DNA from 2 places in the Thermoanaerobacterium xylanolyticum LX-11 genome. Region 2 is predicted to be linked to the other one. Evidence: a T-box and tRNA genes for the amino acid it is inferred to sense, from the RefSeq annotation. Region 2 holds a T-box; the other holds one or more tRNA genes.
What was found. The T-box of region 2 lies ahead of leuS (leucine--tRNA ligase). A T-box ahead of a tRNA ligase gene usually reads a tRNA of that ligase, here a tRNA-Leu.

Region 1: it has a tRNA-Leu gene. The T-box ahead of leuS (leucine--tRNA ligase) is inferred to sense a tRNA for this amino acid. The anticodon was not compared.

Annotation. Positions count from the first base shown of each region.
Region 1 is NC_015555.1:787,492-797,436, forward strand. Features, by position in the region: gene THEXY_RS03815 (N-acetylmuramoyl-L-alanine amidase) at 1-11, shown strand, start outside; gene rph (ribonuclease PH) at 157-936, shown strand; gene THEXY_RS03825 (XTP/dITP diphosphatase) at 902-1,498, shown strand; gene THEXY_RS03830 (metallophosphoesterase) at 1,495-2,022, shown strand; tRNA gene THEXY_RS03835 (tRNA-Gly) at 2,105-2,178, shown strand; tRNA gene THEXY_RS03840 (tRNA-Arg) at 2,183-2,259, shown strand; tRNA gene THEXY_RS03845 (tRNA-His) at 2,295-2,371, shown strand; tRNA gene THEXY_RS03850 (tRNA-Gln) at 2,376-2,451, shown strand; tRNA gene THEXY_RS03855 (tRNA-Lys) at 2,456-2,528, shown strand; tRNA gene THEXY_RS03860 (tRNA-Leu) at 2,567-2,653, shown strand; tRNA gene THEXY_RS03865 (tRNA-Gly) at 2,662-2,737, shown strand; tRNA gene THEXY_RS03870 (tRNA-Lys) at 2,746-2,821, shown strand; partial or broken gene THEXY_RS13020 (IS630-like element ISBs2 family transposase) at 3,207-3,362, opposite strand; gene THEXY_RS13025 (transposase) at 3,358-3,735, opposite strand; gene THEXY_RS03880 (helix-turn-helix domain-containing protein) at 3,717-4,262, opposite strand; partial or broken gene THEXY_RS03885 (IS110 family transposase) at 4,340-5,194, opposite strand; partial or broken gene THEXY_RS03890 (IS4 family transposase) at 6,279-7,651, opposite strand; gene THEXY_RS03895 (hypothetical protein) at 8,060-8,332, shown strand; gene THEXY_RS03900 (hypothetical protein) at 8,402-8,722, shown strand; gene THEXY_RS03905 (transposase) at 8,897-9,945, opposite strand, start outside.
Region 2 is NC_015555.1:2,073,803-2,083,747, reverse strand. Features, by position in the region: gene THEXY_RS10185 (M28 family peptidase) at 1-824, shown strand, start outside; gene THEXY_RS10180 (ECF transporter S component) at 839-1,351, opposite strand; gene THEXY_RS12235 (YjgB family protein) at 1,540-2,244, shown strand; T-box leader at 2,300-2,493, shown strand; gene leuS (leucine--tRNA ligase) at 2,541-4,985, shown strand; gene tlp (small acid-soluble spore protein Tlp) at 5,007-5,276, opposite strand; gene THEXY_RS10160 (aldose epimerase family protein) at 5,417-6,283, shown strand; gene THEXY_RS10155 (inorganic phosphate transporter) at 6,366-7,364, shown strand; gene THEXY_RS10150 (DUF47 domain-containing protein) at 7,379-7,993, shown strand; gene THEXY_RS10145 (APC family permease) at 8,092-9,480, opposite strand; gene THEXY_RS10140 (sigma-54-dependent transcriptional regulator) at 9,652-9,945, shown strand, end outside.

The DNA of each region.
Region 1 (9,945 bases), 1.2 Mb from region 2:
GCAGCAATTAAACAGGCAAAAAATCGCCTGTTTTTTTTATATGCTTTCTTGTAAATTGATTTAAAAGGTTTTAAAATAATATTATGGTTTACGCACTGGATAATGAAAATTAAATAAGGCTAAAATTATAGTATAAAATATAAAGGAGCTGAAGAAATGAAAAGAGTAGATGGAAGAGATTCCAGATCATTAAGACCTATAAAGATAACGAGAAATTTCAACAGATACGCAGAAGGATCTGTTTTGATAGAAGTCGGCAATACAAAGGTCATTTGCACAGCATCAATTGAAGATAAAGTACCGCCATTTCAAAAAGGGACTGGCAAGGGATGGATTACAAGTGAGTATTCAATGATTCCGAGAGCTACTGAAACCAGAACACAGAGGGAGTCCACAAAAGGCAAACAATCAGGACGTACCATGGAAATCCAAAGGCTCATTGGAAGAGCATTGAGAGCTGTTGTCGATTTAGATGCGTTAGGTGAGAAGACGATATGGATTGACTGCGATGTAATACAGGCTGATGGCGGAACCAGGACAGCTTCCATCACAGGTTCGTTTGTAGCACTTGTAGATGCCATGAATAAACTTAAGGAAAAGGGCGCCATAAGTAAACTCCCTATAAAAAGCTTTGTCGCTGCTGTAAGTGTAGGAATTGTAGGCAATGAGAAGCTTTTAGATCTTTGTTACTTAGAAGATAGCAATGCGCACGTTGACATGAACATCGTCATGACGGATAAAGGCGAATTCATCGAGATACAAGGAACTGGTGAAGGTGGGCCTTTTAGCAAAAGTGATTTTTCAGAGCTTTTAGAATTAGCGGAGGAAGGCTTGAATAAAATCATACAGGTTCAAAAAGAATCATTAGGAGATATATCATTAGAAATTGGAGTTGAAAGCGATGAAAATAGTTGTAGCGAGCCACAACAAGCATAAAGTGGATGAGATAAGGGAATTTTTTAAAGGAGATTATGAAGTATTGTCGGCAGATGATATTGGATCATATGATGAAGTAGAAGAAACAGGGAAGACGATTGAAGAAAACGCTCTTTTAAAGGCCAGGGCTATAGCATATTTAACCGATGAACTGGTAATTGCAGATGATACAGGTTTGTTTGTGGACTATTTAGATGGTGAACCAGGAGTTTATACTGCAAGATTTGCCGGTGTAAATGCCACATACGAAGACAACAACAACAAGCTTTTAAACTTATTAAAAGGTGTTCCGATGGAAAAGAGGAAAGCTACTTTTAAAACCGTAATAGCATTGATTTACAAAGGAAGAGAAGCTATAATAGAAGGAAAAGTGGATGGTAGGATAATTGATGCTCCAAGAGGACAATATGGCTTTGGGTATGATCCTATATTTTATGTTGATGAAATAGGTAAGACATTAGCAGAGCTTACATTAGAAGAAAAAAATAAAGTAAGTCATAGGGCAAATGCTTTAAAAAAATTAAAAGAATATATAAAAAATAATTTGGAGGACCGCAAATGAGACTATTTGTTACAAGTGATACTCACGGAATGTTACAATCAGTCAGGAATATTTTAAAAAATATTAAAAATATTGATTACATTATACATTTAGGTGACTATTATAGAGATGCAGAGGAATTAGATAAAGAATTTGGAATACCAACTATTTATGTATATGGGAATTGTGATTTTGGCGACAAAGAGAAGTACGAAAAGATTATTGAAGTAGCTGGTAAAAAAATATTATTAACACATGGACATAAGTACTACGTCAAATTTGAAAAAAGCATCATAATAGAAAAAGCCAGGGAATACGGCGTTGATGCGGTATTTTATGGCCATACCCATGTACCATTAGTATACAGGGCTGGTGATATGCTTGTATTGAACCCTGGAAGCCCTTCAATGCCACGTGAAGGGTCATCACGGACAGTATCTATAGTAAATATAGAGGATGGCATCATTGTACCGCAGCTAATAAATATAGATGACATGGAGGAATACATTGGAAATAAAAAAAGTGGAACAAAATTTGAATTTTAGGTGTTGACAAAGATAAATATTCCTGATATAATTTAAAACTGTCAGAGCGATGAGGCAGAAATAAGCGATGACAACTGTATATGCGGGTGTAGCTCAATGGTAGAGTTCTAGCCTTCCAAGCTAGCTACGTGGGTTCGATTCCCATCACCCGCTCCAATATGCGCCTGTAGCTCAGTTGGATAGAGCAACGGACTTCTAATCCGTGTGTCGGGAGTTCGAATCTCTTCAGGCGCACCATTTTTTGGAGAATGTGATGTATATTTTATAATATGGTGGGTATAGTTCAGTTGGCTAGAGCGCCAGATTGTGGCTCTGGAGGTCGTGGGTTCGAGTCCCACTACCCACCCCATTGATGGGATGTAGCCAAGTGGTAAGGCACCAGACTTTGACTCTGGCAGTTCGTAGGTTCGAATCCTGCCATCCCAGCCAGCATGACCCATTAGCTCAGTCGGCAGAGCACCTGCCTTTTAAGCAGGGTGTCCCGCGTTCGAATCGCGGATGGGTCACTTAAAAAGATATTGAAAGAGAACAATCTGGCGTTAATGCGGGAGTGGCGGAATTGGCAGACGCGCTAGATTCAGGTTCTAGTGCCAGTCATGGCATATGGGTTCAAGTCCCTTCTCCCGCACCATATATCGTGCGGACATAGCTCAGTTGGTAGAGCATCACCTTGCCAAGGTGAGGGTCGCGAGTTCGAGTCTCGTTGTCCGCTCCATACAATATGCGCCATTAGCTCAGTTGGTAGAGCAGCTGACTCTTAATCAGCGGGTCTGGGGTTCGAGTCCCTAATGGCGCACCATTTTTATTATTTGAATATAAAAAAGTGCTTGAAAAATAAAAAGTGTAATTAGTCCTAATGCGAAGATGAATGGGTATCCACTAAAAAATGGATACCTTTTTATTTTTAAATCATATTAAAATATTAATAATTGTGCAAACAGAGAATTCCGTTAGTTAACTGTAAGTTATGTATATAAAAATCCACACAGTATTTTAAAGTTTAACAAAACTAAGACGTGAATGTATATTGTATTTAAATGCCTTAACATGCACTAATGCGGTACAATACATATTGAGGGGATTTTAAGGTATAAAAATAATTACAACAAGACTAAGGATCATATTGAAAAGCTTTTAGGGAGGTGGTAAAAATGTTTATATACTCGTGTAATATAATTTCGAAATTACCAACATAACCTTTTAATAATGGCTGATTTATTCTTGGAAATAGTATCTATAAATCGTTTTATAACATTACTAATTTCCTTTCTAGTTTTATAAAAAGCATTATATATGACCATTTCTTTCAACCATTTCCACAATCCCTCAATCCTATTAAGATTTGGTGAGTAAGGCGGTAAGCGGTAAAAAGATAAATTCTAAATTGCATTTGTGCTTCTCTTTGAATTCTTTCAGCAGTTTGGCATAATGAATTCTCCCATTGTCCAAAATCATCTTTATTTTCTTGCCAGGATAGGCTTCCACAACCTTTCTTAAAAAGTCCAAAAATGATTGTGCATCCAACGTCTCAGTTTCGGAATATATAATATCCCCTGTAAAATAGTCAATGACTCCAAATATTCCGACTCCTATGTGATGCCCATATGTCTTAACAATTCTCTGATGCCCTTTTAAAAACCAAGTAGCTGTAATGGCTTGATAATCCCTGATTTTACATTCATCTTCGAAAAGAATTACTTCATCTCTTTTAATGTTTTTTTTATATCTTCAAACTTTTCCTCAAATTTTTTCTGCTCTTCTTCGTCTGCTTTCATCAAAACATATGTGGGCTTGGTATAGGTAAAACCCATCCGCTTCATCAATCGTCTAATGCTTGAGGCTTCAATATTAATATTATAAACATCTTTTACATATTGAGCGATAATTCTTGAATTCCAGTTTACATTCACAGCATACCCGATTTCACTTGGTGTCTTTAAAATTACTTCCTTTAACTCCTCCTGAATATCAGGAGTGATTTTCGGAATACGTCCAGGTGCCTTCCCTATGGTCAGCAATTCCTCCAAGCCGCCTTCATTGTATTTTTTCACGTATTCTCCAACGGTTTGATTGTTAAACCCAAGTATTTTTGCTATCTCCAGCCGATTCTTCCCTCGAAATGCAAGAATAATAACATTAATACGGTCTATTTTCCTTGAATCTTTAAGTCCTCTTTTGAATTTCTTTAAACTCTTTATGGTCTGCCCATGTTCATTTTTAATAATACTTTTCTTTTTCATTTGTAAATACGCCCCCGATATATATTTTCTCTTATATATATCGAACATTTCGGCATTATTCTACACTCATATATAGAATCAGGTACTTGCATAAAAAGCTCTTCTATTTTGCTTTCTATTTCTTTAATCTGCTTTACTATCATTTCGTACTGTTCAAGTATAATTTTTATCTCTATCTCTGCCATTTCAATGCCATCTCTTTTACCAACACTTTGACTCGCAGCTTCTATAAGCTTTAAAGCCCTCTTTATACCTACAGCACGATTAACTTCTTTCTTCCAAGCTGCAAGTATTTCCTCAGCTCTAATACCTATTATCTTTGCAGGCGTTGGAAATTCTTTTAATGTTATCAGTGCCGCTTTCCCTTCCCAATCTGCAAAAACTTTATTAAACTCAGGGAAATATATATCAAGCCATCTTGCAACCCGGTTCTTTATCTTGTTTAAGTCCTTTGTAAGCATTTCCCTTATGTCTACTGCAATTCTAAGCTCGCTGTATATACCATCAGGTATATTAGGTTCAACATATCTTCCATCTTTAACTAGCATTGCAATTGTCTTAGGGTCTTTCCTGTCATTTTTAGTTGGCGAGTTGTCATCAAATTCTTTACTTCTTTTTACGTGGAATGGATTTACCAATACCACCTTATGGTTCTTATCTCTAAGAAACTGTGCAAAGCAAAGCCAATAATGTCCCGTTGGTTCCATACCAACCATCAAATGCTCTTTGTTGCTTTTATTCATAATTTCTACAGCCCATTTAAAGAATTTTTCCATTCCATCAATGTCATTGCTAAATTCAATACGCTTACCGTATTCTATTCCTCTAAAATCAAAAGCTCTAGCGTGGTGTGTCTCTTTAGCAATGTCTACACCTACAATTAATGTCTTTTCTGTTATTTGCAATATCTTTAAATTTTGGTTATACTTCATATTAGGTACCTCCTTGTTATTTTGAGAGTCGTGTTCATGAACAATCGACATCTTGTATTTTATCAGGAGGTACTTTTTATTTCAAATCTTATATTTTTTTATTACAGGAATGCTCCATATATATTAGGCGTAGATTTCACTAAGCACTCCTAACCTTTATCTTCGAGTTCCACTCTATTTTCTGTTAGGCAGGCCCTATCAGGGTTGACAGCTTTCAAACATGAACAGTCTATCCTAATATCTACTTAATTACTACCGTCAAGTCCTTTCCTTACCTATCCTTTCGGTAGGTTCAAATAGTACTATGACTTGAACCGACTTCTGAATGCCCAGCTATACCTCACGATATAGGTTACTCATGGAGAAATTTTATTCTCGACTTGAGCATATCATTCAGACTTCCCCGGGTAAGAACGATAACCTTCATCTCATATATCTGCCAGATTTACTGTATGGGGTTCGGGTAGTGTTGGACTCCGTTTTGTTCAGCAAACTCGTCCGCCCCAATTCAGCCTCTTATCTGGTTTTTGTTCATCAGACTGAGATTTTGCCTACTGCTTCCTTCAGATTCCACCTCACGATGGACACCCTTGCAGTTCGGCTAGTGGTTCCCACTACCAAGCCCACAGCGGACTTTCACCGCCAAGTTATCGCCCATGCCGGGCGCACTGAAATATGGCGGAATTACGTTATTTTGCCATGTGCTATATTTTTTTATGATTTAGATAGATAAAACAAAGATGATAAGGAGCTATATACGGGAAGACATTTCTGATTTATGACAATTATTAGTATACGAAAGTATACTTTTCACAGAAAAATTTATTAAAAAAATCAAAAATAGTATACTTTCGGATATTGAAAAATGAACAGCTTTTTATTATTATAAAAGAAATAAAGAAAACGTAAAATTGAAGAAGCATGGACATATAGTCAGTATGTATGTTTTTTTAAACTTAAGTCAGAGGAAATTGTACTTAAAGCAAATAATTAAAAAAATTAACTAAAACTTCGCACATAAATAATTACTCTGTTCCTTGAAAACTTAATGCTTTGCCAGAAAAAGTAATAGTAATTTACACAATTATGCACACTTCGGAAGTCTTTCCTTAAGTTCTTTGGGAATCGCAGCCATAAAAGCATCAAGTAATTGGTCCAGCTGTTCTGAAGATAACGATAGTTTATCTGTTATTGTATCTATGAATACTTGCATAAGTAGATGAAAAGCCTGAATCAGCGTAATATCGGACATTTCATCCTGTATGTAGTAAAATATCTCTCCCATTGTTCGTAAATCTGATGATCGACGGTTCTCTAGTGCAAGCATCATGTATCTGGTAAATACGATTGCTGTATGTGCTGTCATCGCATCGTAAGATAATGAATTGCATTCCTTGCTGAGCTTCAAGTATGATTTACACACTTTGAAAAGACTTCTATATCCCAGCGCTTCCCGTATATACGAATGATTTCGTCCTCGTTAAGGTTCATATCCGTGGTAATAAGTGCCAGATAGTCTTTTCGATTATTCCTGTTTCTGACAAATACAATTCGAGCAGGAATAGATTTTCCGTCTTTTTCAATGGAAACTTCCACGGATAACAGGTATCTAGACCTGCCTCTTCTTTTTCTGTTCTGCTTGTATATTTCTGTTAACGGCTGCATTATTCCATTATATAGGTAATGCATCTTTGATGTTTTCTTTGCCATTGCAATAACATCATAGCCTATTTCTTTAATAGCAATCAAAGAAGAGGGAGAACAGAACCAAGTGTCAAACAATACATAAGATGCTGGAATCATTGCTTTTTTAGCGGTCTTTATTAATTCCAGAGCTACGGCTGTTGCTTTAGTTTGGGATAGATTCCTTCTTAAATACCCGGCGGAACGCTTGTCCACAGGTATAGCTTCATTGATACGATTCTTTTGATTCTCAGTAGATAAAAGACATCCATTGACTGGGATAAAAGTATTTCCATCTGACCATCCGAGTGTAAGTAGGCGAAAGCCATATTTGTATGTTTTCTTAGCATGGTCATATACTTTTGCTAGTAGTTCTACTTTTTTAGAGCTAGAGCGTTCGAATAAAGAGTCATCAACAATAAGAACATTTACGCGTTTGTCACTTGTTAACCCAGTAATTGTCTCATTTATAATCTGTGCACTAAGCCAAGTGGTAAACCGAATCCAATTAATATGAATAGAGTTTAAGAATCTGTAAACCGTGTCTTTCTTAAAACCAACCTGATTTGTACCCATTAGCATATTCATATACATAGATCTATTGGTAAAGATCATACAGAATAAGTACTCGAAAATAGAAATAACGGGAATACCCTTGCTTTTGTAAGCATTCGATAACCTTAAAGCAGCCGAAATTCTATATTTTTTGAAGAAACTTTTAATCGAAGTAGAAACCTTATTATCAATTTGGTAATTTTGTGTTATACTATTCATAGCATGAGCCTCCAATTGGTTTATTTTTTGATAATTCAATTATACCAAAAATGGAGGTCTCATGCTATTTTATAGCCAAATAATATTGAATTATCAAGGTACAGAGCTACTTTTATAAGTGCGAAGTTTGAGAAAATTAATATAAAATTAAGATAAATTGAGAAAATGAGAGCTAATTCAAAAGGAAAAGCAGATAAAAATGGGGTTTTTTAAAGGTTGAATGTGTTTACCAATAGAAGAATTATTAGTCGAGTAAACTTTACCTAAACATACAGAATGGTCATAATTTCTAAGTCATCATGTTGTTCATTATTTCTAATACTTATTTTGAAAAAAGATTTACCATGGTATTTTAAAAACATAGATGAAAATCGCGCGGTTGTAGTCAAAAAGAGAGGAGGGAAAGAGATGGAAACTGTAATGCCAATGAATGGATTTATGGAATTGACAGAAGAGGACTTGATGATAATTGACGGTGGAGTTAATTGGGGAGTTACATTAGGAGGCACAGCTCTTTTAATATCTGCAATAGGCTTAACTATAGCAACAGGAGGGCTTGGTTTTATGCCTGTAAGCGTTATTTTAGGTGCTGGAACAGGAGCTGAAATAGCTATTGCAGGTGTGGCAACTGCTGCAAGTGCTTTAAGTGGTACAGCTATAGGGTATGGACTTACTCATTAATTTAAATTAATACAGCTATATGGCATATATATGCTGTATGGCTGTATTATGAAAGAGAGGGGTAATAGTATGTTTTTTAAATGTAGGCAAAAGTCATTATACACTTTAACATTAATAATTTCTTTTATAACAATTTTATTTTCTATATCTTTCTTAGTATATTTGTTGATTTCAGGAAATATTAGCAATACAAATATTGTGATTATTGCAAATGTGATATTTAGTCCTATTGTAATTTTAATACTTAATTATATAGTATATTCTGGAAATTACACATATTCGATTTTAAAACAATCGGATGAAATGAAAGAGAAAATAATCATAAGTTTTATTTTGTTAATTTCACTGTTTACTTTAGCAGGATTGATATGTACTATATTAGGAGTTTAAATAAGGAGTGGATTATACTATAATATCATAAAATTTACAGAACAAAGGCAAAGATTGTATTAGAGGATAAATTTTAAAAAGGTATATGAATATTTATAAATTTGTTTATAGAGAATATATAAATCAGTATTCTTGTTAGATATTTATTGATTTGAGTGTCATAAGAAGCATTTTTTAAGCTACTAATGATAACTTTGCCTGATTTTTACCTGATTTTGTAAGAATAAATCTGACTTTGATATTTTTGTAAAAAACCGCAGCCATCTCTGCTGCCATTTTTAGTGCTTTTTTTGCATTTATGGCTCCTATTTTGAATGAAAACCAGATTTTTGAGCGCACTAATCCCCTTACAGGTATCACATCTACATGAGATTTACGTCTTAGTATTGATGGTATACCCTCTACTCCATTTCTTATCTTTTGAAGTACACTATATTTTTCTGTTGACATCTTTTTTAAGTAGCTTGCTCTTTGTATTGTTTTTGCTGTTATCAATACATACGCTGATTTCTTTTGTAGCTTAGCTCTACATTTTTCTCTTAGTGGACAATGTTCACATGTTTTTTTATTGAAGGATGCTCTATATAATCCACTTTTTTCATAGTATCTTGTTTTATATGGTTTTTCTCCTCTTGGACATTTGACTACTTCATGCGTTACTTCATTTAATTCAAATTCACTTTGTATTTCTTCTGGTAATTTTCCTATAAGGGCTGTTGTTATTAGTTCGATATTATTTTTATCTGCTAGTTCTATGTTTTCAATGCTGCTGTAAGCTCCATCTGCTATTATTGTTATTTCTTTTTCTTGTTTCCCAAGCTTTTCTATCGTTTCTTTGCAAAAGCTGCTATCGCTGTGTGTGTTTACATCATAGTCATAGCCGGTTATTATGGAGCCTTTTTCGTCTATTGTTTCTACTATGTTAGCTACATAGCCTTTATGGTCTTTTCCTGCTTTTTTGCGATATGTTGCATCTGGATCGCTTGGGTTTTGGAGACTATCTGGGCTTATTTTTTCTTTTTCTACTGGTACTATCTTGCCTTCTTCTGTTATTTTTGTTTGTTCTTTTAGCACACGCTGTAATAGCTGACATTCTGGTAATTCAGCGTATGCTTCTCCTAATTCTTTTGTTAGTGTATAGGCATCTTCAATTATTTCTTGAAGTCTTTTTGTTATTTCTTCGTTTTTTCTATGATAGATTGTTTTATTTCTATCGTCTTCGT
Region 2 (9,945 bases):
AAAAGAAGGTAATCATATCTGCCCACATTGATACACAAAAAGGCAGTCTAATGTTCAGTCCTAAAATTGTTGGAAGATTAAAAATGATTTTTAACGTTGGCTATGTGGGATTTGCTTTGATACCACTGGGTATCGCATTTAAAATAATGGATATTTCTTTTGTATCAAATGTTTTATTGGGATTAGGCATACTAATAACATTTGCAATGGTTGTGTTTTTGCTTATATGTCAGTTAGGTGGAAAGTACACAAATGGTGCTAATGACAATGGTTCTGGTGTATCTTTGGCATTAGCGATTGCAGATCATTATGCAAATAATAAAGATAAGTTTCCTGATGATGTGCAACTGGTTTTCCTCTTTACAGGCAGCGAAGAGACTGGCGAAAGGGGAATGAAATATTTCTTGAAGAAGTATAAGAGGTTATTAGACAGGGATGCGCAGTTTGTAATACTTGATAACCTTGGAGCAGGCAAACTGACATACCTTGAAGGAGAAGGAATGATCATATACAGGAAAGCGGGCAAAATGCTTTTAGACGTTGCAGATCTTATGGCAAAAGAGTACCCCAAAAATACGGTTCAGAGGAGAAAAAATCTGCTTTTGCCCACAGATGCACTGCCTGTCTTAGCAAGTGGATTCGATGCTATAGCGTTTTTATCCATGGATGAAGACGGATCTATAAAAAATTATCATTGGTTTACAGATACTATAGAAAACGTGGATTCAAAGCTTTTAAGATATGAAGAAAGCTTTTTGATAGAATATATCTTAAGGGTTTCAAATAAGATGACCGATTTAAAAAACGTTGAAGCAATTGAGTAGGAGTAGGGATATACCTACTCCTTTGATTTATTGAAATAGCCTGTCAAGATGAATATTAAAAATATGGATAGTATTCCACCGATTATAGCGGTAGCTAATTGTGGAAATGTAAAGGCTGCTGCAATTTTTTGAGGTACTTTTACGCCAAACATTACGAGAATGTACTTTACAGAAGCTGCCAGCCATAAAAACTTTACAACTGAACCTGTTATCATGCCTATGATGTTGTTTTTAATAGCCGAGAAAAACATCACATAAAGTGCATTGCCAACCATTATAAATGGTATAAGCATTGGAAATCCCATAAGTCCTACTAAAAAAGCGATGATTGGCGTCAAAAGCCCTATTGTGATGCCAGACCAGACACCTACAAAGTAAGCCGATACAATAAGCATCGCATTTACGATTGAGCCTGTTACAAGCTGTGGCATCTTGATAAATTGTGCGATTATAGTCAATGCCAGCAAAATAGCGGTTCTTGTTATAAATTTTGCGTCAAATTTTTTGGGTGATGTGCCATTTACCATAATATCACCTCCAACATCAATCTATTAAACTATATTTTAACACTATAGTTTAATGCTGTTAAGCGATTATCAATAAAGTATTAAAAACATTAATTATGTATTAAATCTCCCTTAAAGTCATTGACGAAAGGCATTGCATAAGGTTATCATTTGTGTGGGGGAATAAATAAAAAATTGGAGGATTGATTATGAAAAAATACGGCTTATTGATAGCACTTGTTGTTGCTGTATCGATTTTTGCCGGATACCTGCTTTACAATAATTCTAATATAGCACAAAGAAGAAATCAAGAATCGCAAAGCCAAAAAACTGCAACAAATGATAATTCAACTTCTGATAATAATGCAAAAGATGAAAATAAGAGTAGCAATGATAGTAATAATGGCAATAGTGATAAACAAGATCACAATCCTGTTGTAGACAATCGCAACGTTGATTTGATAAATCAGATAGTAAGCCTTGCTAAACAAGGTAAAGTAATAAACTGCGATTTTGTAACAGGTAAAACTACTATAGATGATATAGAAAAGGTGTATGGAAACTCTGACAAGCAAGAGTATATTTCATCTGCAAAGGGAACTTATACGACTTTTACAAAGAAGTATCTTGTATTTGGATTTAATAAAGGAATGCAGGTTTTTGAGACAAGGTCATTTGATCCAAGATTACAAGCTATTTCAAGAAGTGATATTGAAAATGTATTGGGAAAAGCCCCATATAAAGCCTCTATAAGCGGCACTCCAAGCCAAACTGTTTTAGGCTATACGATGAATTCTGATTACAAGCTTGAATTTGTCATATCATATACGACAAATCTTGTTGACCATGTAAATGTGCTGTATCCTGCGGCAACAGCTAATTCTATGGCAGGTGATCCAGGCCGCCAATGGTGATTTATCATATTGCATTTTAAGAGCATTTGTAATAAAATATTGATAAATATATATTGTTAATGCAATGATGTGGAGTAGTAGGCTAAGACTTTTTCAGAGAGCCTTATGACGGTGGGAAAGGGCATTGTGTTAGCTGAACTCGCCATTGAGCATGCATATTAAAAGTATGCACGGCTGTACCGTTATATGAAATAAGTGGGCTTGCGTCAAAAAGAGTGGTACCACGGAAGCGTAGCTTTCGTCTCTTTGTGATGTGAAGCCTTTTTTATGCAAAAAATATTAATAGGAGTGAGAAGATGGCTTATTCAAGGGATATTGATAAAAAATGGCAAAAGAAGTGGGAAGATACAAAACTATACAAGTTTAATCCGGAAAACATTGATAAGAAGCTGTACTGTCTTGAGATGTTTTCGTATCCATCAGGTGCAAAGTTACATGCAGGACATTGGTATAATTATGGGCCTGCTGATTCATGGGCAAGGATGAAAAGGATGCAAGGCTATGAAGTTTTTCATCCAATGGGTTTTGATGCGTTTGGATTGCCGGCAGAAAACTATGCCATAAAGACAGGCATACATCCACAGGATTCTACCCTTCAAAACATAAAGACAATGGAAAGACAGCTAAGAGAGATGGGTGCCACATTTGATTGGGATTATGAGGTTATAACCTGCTTGCCTGACTACTATAAGTGGACACAATGGGTTTTCTTACAACTGTACAAGAAAGGTTTGGCTTATAGAAAAAAGGCTCCTGTCAATTGGTGTCCAAGCTGCAAGACAGTCCTTGCAAATGAGCAAGTTGTAGAAGGTACTTGTGAAAGATGTGGCTCTGAAGTCACTAAAAAAGATTTGACTCAGTGGTTTTTAAAGATAACCGATTATGCAGAAGAACTTTTAAATAAGCTCGATGAGCTGGACTGGCCTGAAAAAACGAAAATGATGCAGAGAAACTGGATAGGAAAATCAGACGGTGCCGAGATAGAGTTTAAAGTCGATGGCAAAGACATATCGTTTAAAGTTTTTACAACAAGAGCTGACACGCTATACGGTGTTACATACGTAGTCTTGGCTCCAGAAAATGAGATAGTAGATCTCATAACGACAGATGAGCATAGAAGAAATGTAGAAGATTATAAAGAATACGCCAGAAAGCAAAGCGAGATAGAGAGGCTTTCAACGGAAAAAGAGAAGACAGGCGTATTTACAGGAGCGTACGCTATTCATCCTATTACAAGTGAGAGAGTGCCTATATGGATATCTGATTACGTTCTTGCAACATACGGGACAGGCTGTGTAATGGCAGTACCTGCCCATGACGAGAGAGATTATTCATTTGCTAAGAAGTACGACTTGCCAATAAAGAGAGTTATCAAGGGGAAAGATGGAGTAGATGACTCACTGCCATTTGTTGAATACGGTATTCTTGTTGATAGCGGTGATTTCACAGGAAGCAAATCTGAAGATGCAAGGATAGAGATAGTGAAGATGCTTGAGAAAGAAGGCAAAGGAGCGCTTAAGGTAAACTACAGGCTTAGAGATTGGCTTGTATCAAGGCAAAGGTATTGGGGTGCTCCTATACCAATAATACACTGCGACAAGTGCGGATTAGTTCCTGTGCCTGAAGAAGATTTGCCAGTATTATTGCCTTACAATGTGGAGTTTTCTCCAGATGGAGAGTCGCCGCTTAAGAAATCTGAGGAATTTATGAATACCACTTGCCCTAAATGCGGTGGTAAAGCATTGAGAGATCCTGATACACTTGACACATTTGTGGATTCATCGTGGTACTTCTTAAGGTATCCTGACAACAAAAATGACAAAGAGCCTTTCAACAAAGAGCTAATTGACAAGATGCTTCCGGTTGACAAATATATAGGCGGTGCTGAACACGCATGTATGCACCTTTTGTATGCCAGATTTGTCACTAAGGCATTGAGGGACTTAGGGTATCTTGATTTTGATGAGCCTTTTAAATCTCTCATACATCAAGGAATAATATTGGGACCTGATGGAAACAAGATGAGCAAATCAAGGGGCAATACAATATCACCGGATGAGTACATCAATGAATATGGCTCAGATGTATTTAGGATGTACTTGATGTTTGGATTTGCCTTTACAGAAGGCGGTCCGTGGAATGATGATGGTATAAAGGCTATGTCCCGCTTCATACAGAGAATTGAAAGGCTTGTAGATAAATTCATAGAGGAAAAGGGTAAAGCTGGCAAAGATGAGATTTCAAAAGATGAGAAAGAACTTAACTATGTAAGAAATTATGCCATAAAGAGCGTTACAGAAGATGCTGAAAAGTTCCAGTTTAATACTGCTATAGCAAGGATAATGGAGCTTGTAAATGCCCTTTATAAATATGACGCTGAAATAGAAATCAAAAACACAAAATTGTACGAGGAAACTATTGCAGATCTTGTAAGGCTTTTGGCGCCTTTTGCACCGCACTTTGCAGAAGAAATGTGGGAGAGATTGGGATACAGCTATTCTGTTTTTAATCAAAAATGGCCAGAGTACGATGAAAAAGCTTTAGTCAAAGATGTTGTTGAGATAGCAATACAAGTCAACGGTAAGGTAAGAGGACGCCTTGAAGTTTCTCCAGATGCAAGTGAGAAGGAAATTCAAGATGCTGCGATTTCAGCAGAAAGTATAAAACAATACATAGACGGCAAAGAAATAGTTAAAGTTGTGGTTGTAAAGGGTAGGCTTGTGAATATAGTTGTAAAATAGGCAGTGAGGAACTGCCTATTTTTAATCTTTTTTGTCTACGCCGTTTCCGGCTTCAACTTCATCTACGATTTCATCTCTCATGCCATGGATGCTTTCAAGTCTATGGCGGTTTTTCTCTTTGATTCTTGCGATTTCTTCTGGAGAAAGTTCTTCAGCGTGCAATTTCAAGTAATCTTCAGCTTCTCTATAATTTTCTATCGTATCGTGAATCATATCCTGTAATTTTCCTACGTTATCAGAACGATCATCAGGCTTGGGAGGATTTTTGTAACGCTCTTTTTCCTCAGCCATTTCTATCACACTCCTAAAAAGTATTTTTTCAAAATTATTTTTAACTTTTATATTTAATATATGTATTGAAAAAATTAGAAAAGTTTAGGGCGATTATAGTATAATATGTTTTAGATAAAATAGTAAAAGAGGTGCTGAAAATGTATAAAGTGGAAAAGTATATGGATAAATTTGAGACGTACAGACTTTATGATTTAAAAAGCAATTCGTTTTTTGAAGTTGTGCCGGAACGTGGTGGTATAATAACAAGATATGTATGGGCTGGACAAGATATATTGTATCTTGATAAAGAAACACTGTACAATACCGAAAAGAATATACGAGGAGGAATACCGATACTTTTTCCAATCTGTGGATATCTAAAAGATGAGAAATATACGATAGATGGCAGAGAGTACAACATGAAACAGCATGGTATTGCAAGGCTTTATAAGTGGGATGTAGTTAAAACAAGTGCTGATGATTCTGCGTCGATAACATTGAAGTTTACAAGCAGCAGCGAGACAAGGGAAATATACCCTTTTGATTTTGAACTTATTTTTACATATATTCTCAAGAACGGAATGCTGACAATAGAGCAACAATATGTAAATAAGTCAGAGAAAAATATGATATTTTACTCTGGATTTCATCCGTATTTTTACATTGAAAATAAGGACAATGCTTCAATATCAGTTGATTCAGATGCATGCTACGATGCAATAGATAAAAAGCAGCTTATTTTCGATGGAGAGATTGACTTTAAAAAGACTGAGGTAAATCTTATTTTTGAGCCTAAATCAAATGAGTGCTCTATATTAGATAAAAAAAGAAGTATGAAAGTTATTCTTAAATACGATGAAGTTTTTAAATACGTAGTTGTATGGGCATTACATGATAAAGAATTTATATGTGTTGAGCCTTGGATGGCTAAGCCTAACTCCATGAACACAAAGGAAGATATTAAAAATTTAAAGCCTGGCGATGAGCTAAAAGCAGTGTTTAGTATAAGAGCGTCTATGGAATAATATTTATGATTGCGGTACATTAACGTTTTGATTCATTTGCACATAATATAATGTACCACAAGAAATATATTGAGGTGTCAAAATGAATTTGCACTATGCTTTAATAGCTTTTATTTTATTATACATCTTTATCACAGGATTTCATGACGAAGGAAATCTTATAGCTACGATTATTTCGTCAAGATCTATCGGTATAAGAAGTGCCTTTATAACAGCGTCATTAGCTCAATTTATTGGCACAGCAACATTAAGCACTACAGTTGCATCAACCATCAGTAAAGATGTGCTTAATCTTAAATACCTCACAATTGCTGGTAATGATCTGTATATCATGATATTTACAGGCTTACTTGGTGCTGTTGTTTGGAATCTCATCACGTGGTATATAGGCATGCCTTCCAGTTCTTCACACGCATTAGTTGGAGGCATGATAGGGCCTTTCATAATTAAATATGGAATTTATTCTATTAACATCTACGGAATATTACTAAAAGTCATAATTCCACTTTTTTTATCTCCTGTTTTTGGATTTTTGATAGGATATTTAGTGATGTATTTCACAAGCCGTATTTTGAGAAGTGCTGGAGTAAAGGTCAATACTGTTTTAAAAAAGCTTCAATATTTGACTCTCTTTATCTTAAATGCTGGCCAAGGCGCTAACGACGCTCAAAAAGGAATGGGACTTATATATATTTTGACGATAGGAAGTAGTCTCTCAAGAAGCAGTGAATTTCATAATATGATTAAGGTTTTGTCGGCTTTTATGATATCCTTTGGACTTCTTTTTGGAGGACTTAGAATGATTAAAAGCGTTGGAACAAGGATATACAGGGTTAAGCCATTTCATTCTTTTAATGCGCAGATATCGTCTCTATTCATAGTTATAACTGCTGCAGTTTTTGGACTGCCTACAAGTGGAACGCAGATAATCAATTCTTCTGTACTTGGTGTAGGAGCAAAAGAAAGGCCCACCGCTGTAAGGTGGCAGTTTGCAAGAAGTATGTTTGCATCTTGGATTATCACAATACCAGCATCTTTTGCGATATCTTCAATCTTATTTTTGATTTCTAAAACTATATGAAGGTGTGATACAAATTGGGATTGTTTAATTGGCTATTTTCAAAGGGCGTCGATTTTTACAAATTGTTGCAGGAACATTCTGATTTGGCTTTAAAAGGTGTTCAGGCATTGGCTCTATATATGACTACTGGTAAATATGACGACGGTGAGAAAGTTATAATCATAGAGAAAGAGGCTGATAAGAAAAGAAAAGAGTTAATCGATGAACTTGATAGCACATTTATAACACCTATTGAAAGAGAGGATATATACGAGCTATCAAGTGCCATTGACAACATACTTGATTACTGCGAGACGACGGTAAAAGAAATGGAGATATATGAGCTTAGTCCGACAGTGGAGCTTAGGGAAATGGTGGATGTCATATTGAGAGGTACAGAGCTTATAGATAAAAGTGTTTATAATCTCGATAAAGATAAAAAATCAGCAATGGATTACGCCCTAAAAGCTAAAAAACTTGAAAATGAGATGGAGTCATATTACAGAAAGTATTTAGCAGAGCTTTTAAAGAATGATGATATAAAATACATTTTAAAAATGCGGGAGATATACAGACATTTAAGCAATTGCGCCGATAAGATGGACTTGGCAGGAGAGATATTAGGCCATATCCTTGTGAAAGAAATATGAATTTTGGGTAAGGCATTCTGTTGGTGTTGATAGCGACTGGAAGTGGACGTATATAGAGAAGCACTGATAAAAAGGCATTCCACAATGTGGAATGCCTTTTACTTAAGTTTCTTTTCATAATTTCTGTATATTAAAAAGCCTATTATCAAGAAAAGAAGTGTTCCTCCGACTAATTTGACTTCATACCATAGAAGGCTTCCTAAATTCATGCCTGCAGGTGGAATGATAGAAAGGATTATTGAGAACAACACAACCAAGAAGCCTATTCCGCCAACAAGCCAAGCTCCAAAATTTCCAAATGGGACTTTGTACAGCCTTTTGACATCAGGCTTTTTATACCTTAAGACGATTAGTGCAGAAAACATCACAAGGTATGGTATAAAGTAGAGTATCGATGTCATGGCGGACAAAAGCCAATATGCTGACTCCACGGTAGGAGTCGAGAAAGCCATAAGTATCAGTAAACTTACGATAATTGCTTGTGTAATCATGGCATTTACAGGTGTCCCATATTTATCGTGGGACTTTGTGAAGAATTGTGGCATAATGCCTTTTGAGCTTGTAAAGATCATGTTTATAGGGCCTATTATCCATGCATTTATGCCGCCAATGCCTCCTATGAATATCAAAAATGCAGCGACGCCTATTAAATATTTTAAGCCGATTTTGTTGAATATGATTTGTATTGCTTGCATTATCCCCGTTGCCAAGCCTATTTCCTTCTGAGGAACTATGAAGGTTATAGAGATGGTGCCAAGGATGTACAATGCTGGTATGATGAAAGCAGATAAAACTATTGCTCTTGGAAAAGTCCTTTCAGGATTTTCTGTTCTTTCTGCCAGTGTCGGTGCTAATTCAAGCCCTGCGTAAGCAAATATCATGGATGAAAAGAAGACGATATTGCTTAAACTTGACAGATTAGGGAAAAGCGATGAAACCGTGTATGTGGCTTGAATTTTCTGGTGAATCCCAGTAACCCAGTATATAGAAAAACCGATAAGAAGTATTCCTGGTATTATTGTTCCAAAAAGGCCACCTGCATTTGAAAGCCATTTGCTTAAACTAAGACCATTGATATTTACAAGCGTTATTATCCAAAAAAGTACAAATATAAATATGGATACAAATCGGTCGTTATCAGCAAGCTTAGGATTCACCATGTAAGCAGCAGTGCTGGCGATGTATATAAGCATAGACGGGTAGTATACCACATTGGTAAGCCAATACGACCATGACGTTAAAAAGCCGTATTTGTCGCCAAATGCTTCCTTTGCCCATACGTACAAGCCACCTTCATAAGGCCATCCTGTAGATAGTTCAGCTACCGCAAGTCCTTGAGGTATGAAAAACAAAATAGAAGCTAAGATCCAAAGCATTACAGAAGATGCTCCATATTTTGCGGCAAGTGGAAGCCATCTTAAACCTATGATTGCAACTACATTCATAAGGACGATGTCACGCACTTTAAGAATCTTTTCTTTTTCCACAATTTTGCCTCCTTAAAATTTTTTAATTAGCAAAATAATTTTATCATAGAAATATATCTATGTATATATTCTACAGAAAAAAGAATCTTATAAATCCTGTTTAAAACTTCTAGAAAGTGTTTTGATGTGTATTATAATATGATATAATAACCTCGTAGGAGGTATTTTTTTATGAAGAGAATTGATAAAGTTTACGAGAAACTTAAAGAAATATGCCTAAGACAGCTAAAAAACGATGGTATGATAACAGGATGCTCTGCAATTGATTTATCTAACGAGCTTAATATTCATAGAGCAAATGTGTCAAGCGATCTAAATAAAATGTACAAGGACGGCAAGATAGATAAAATCGAAGGGAAGCCTGTTTTATTCAGCATAAGACAAGCTGAATTAGCTAAAAATCTTAATACAGTAGAAGAAGATGCTTTTAAAAAGATAATTGGTTCAAATCTAAGCCTTAAAAAT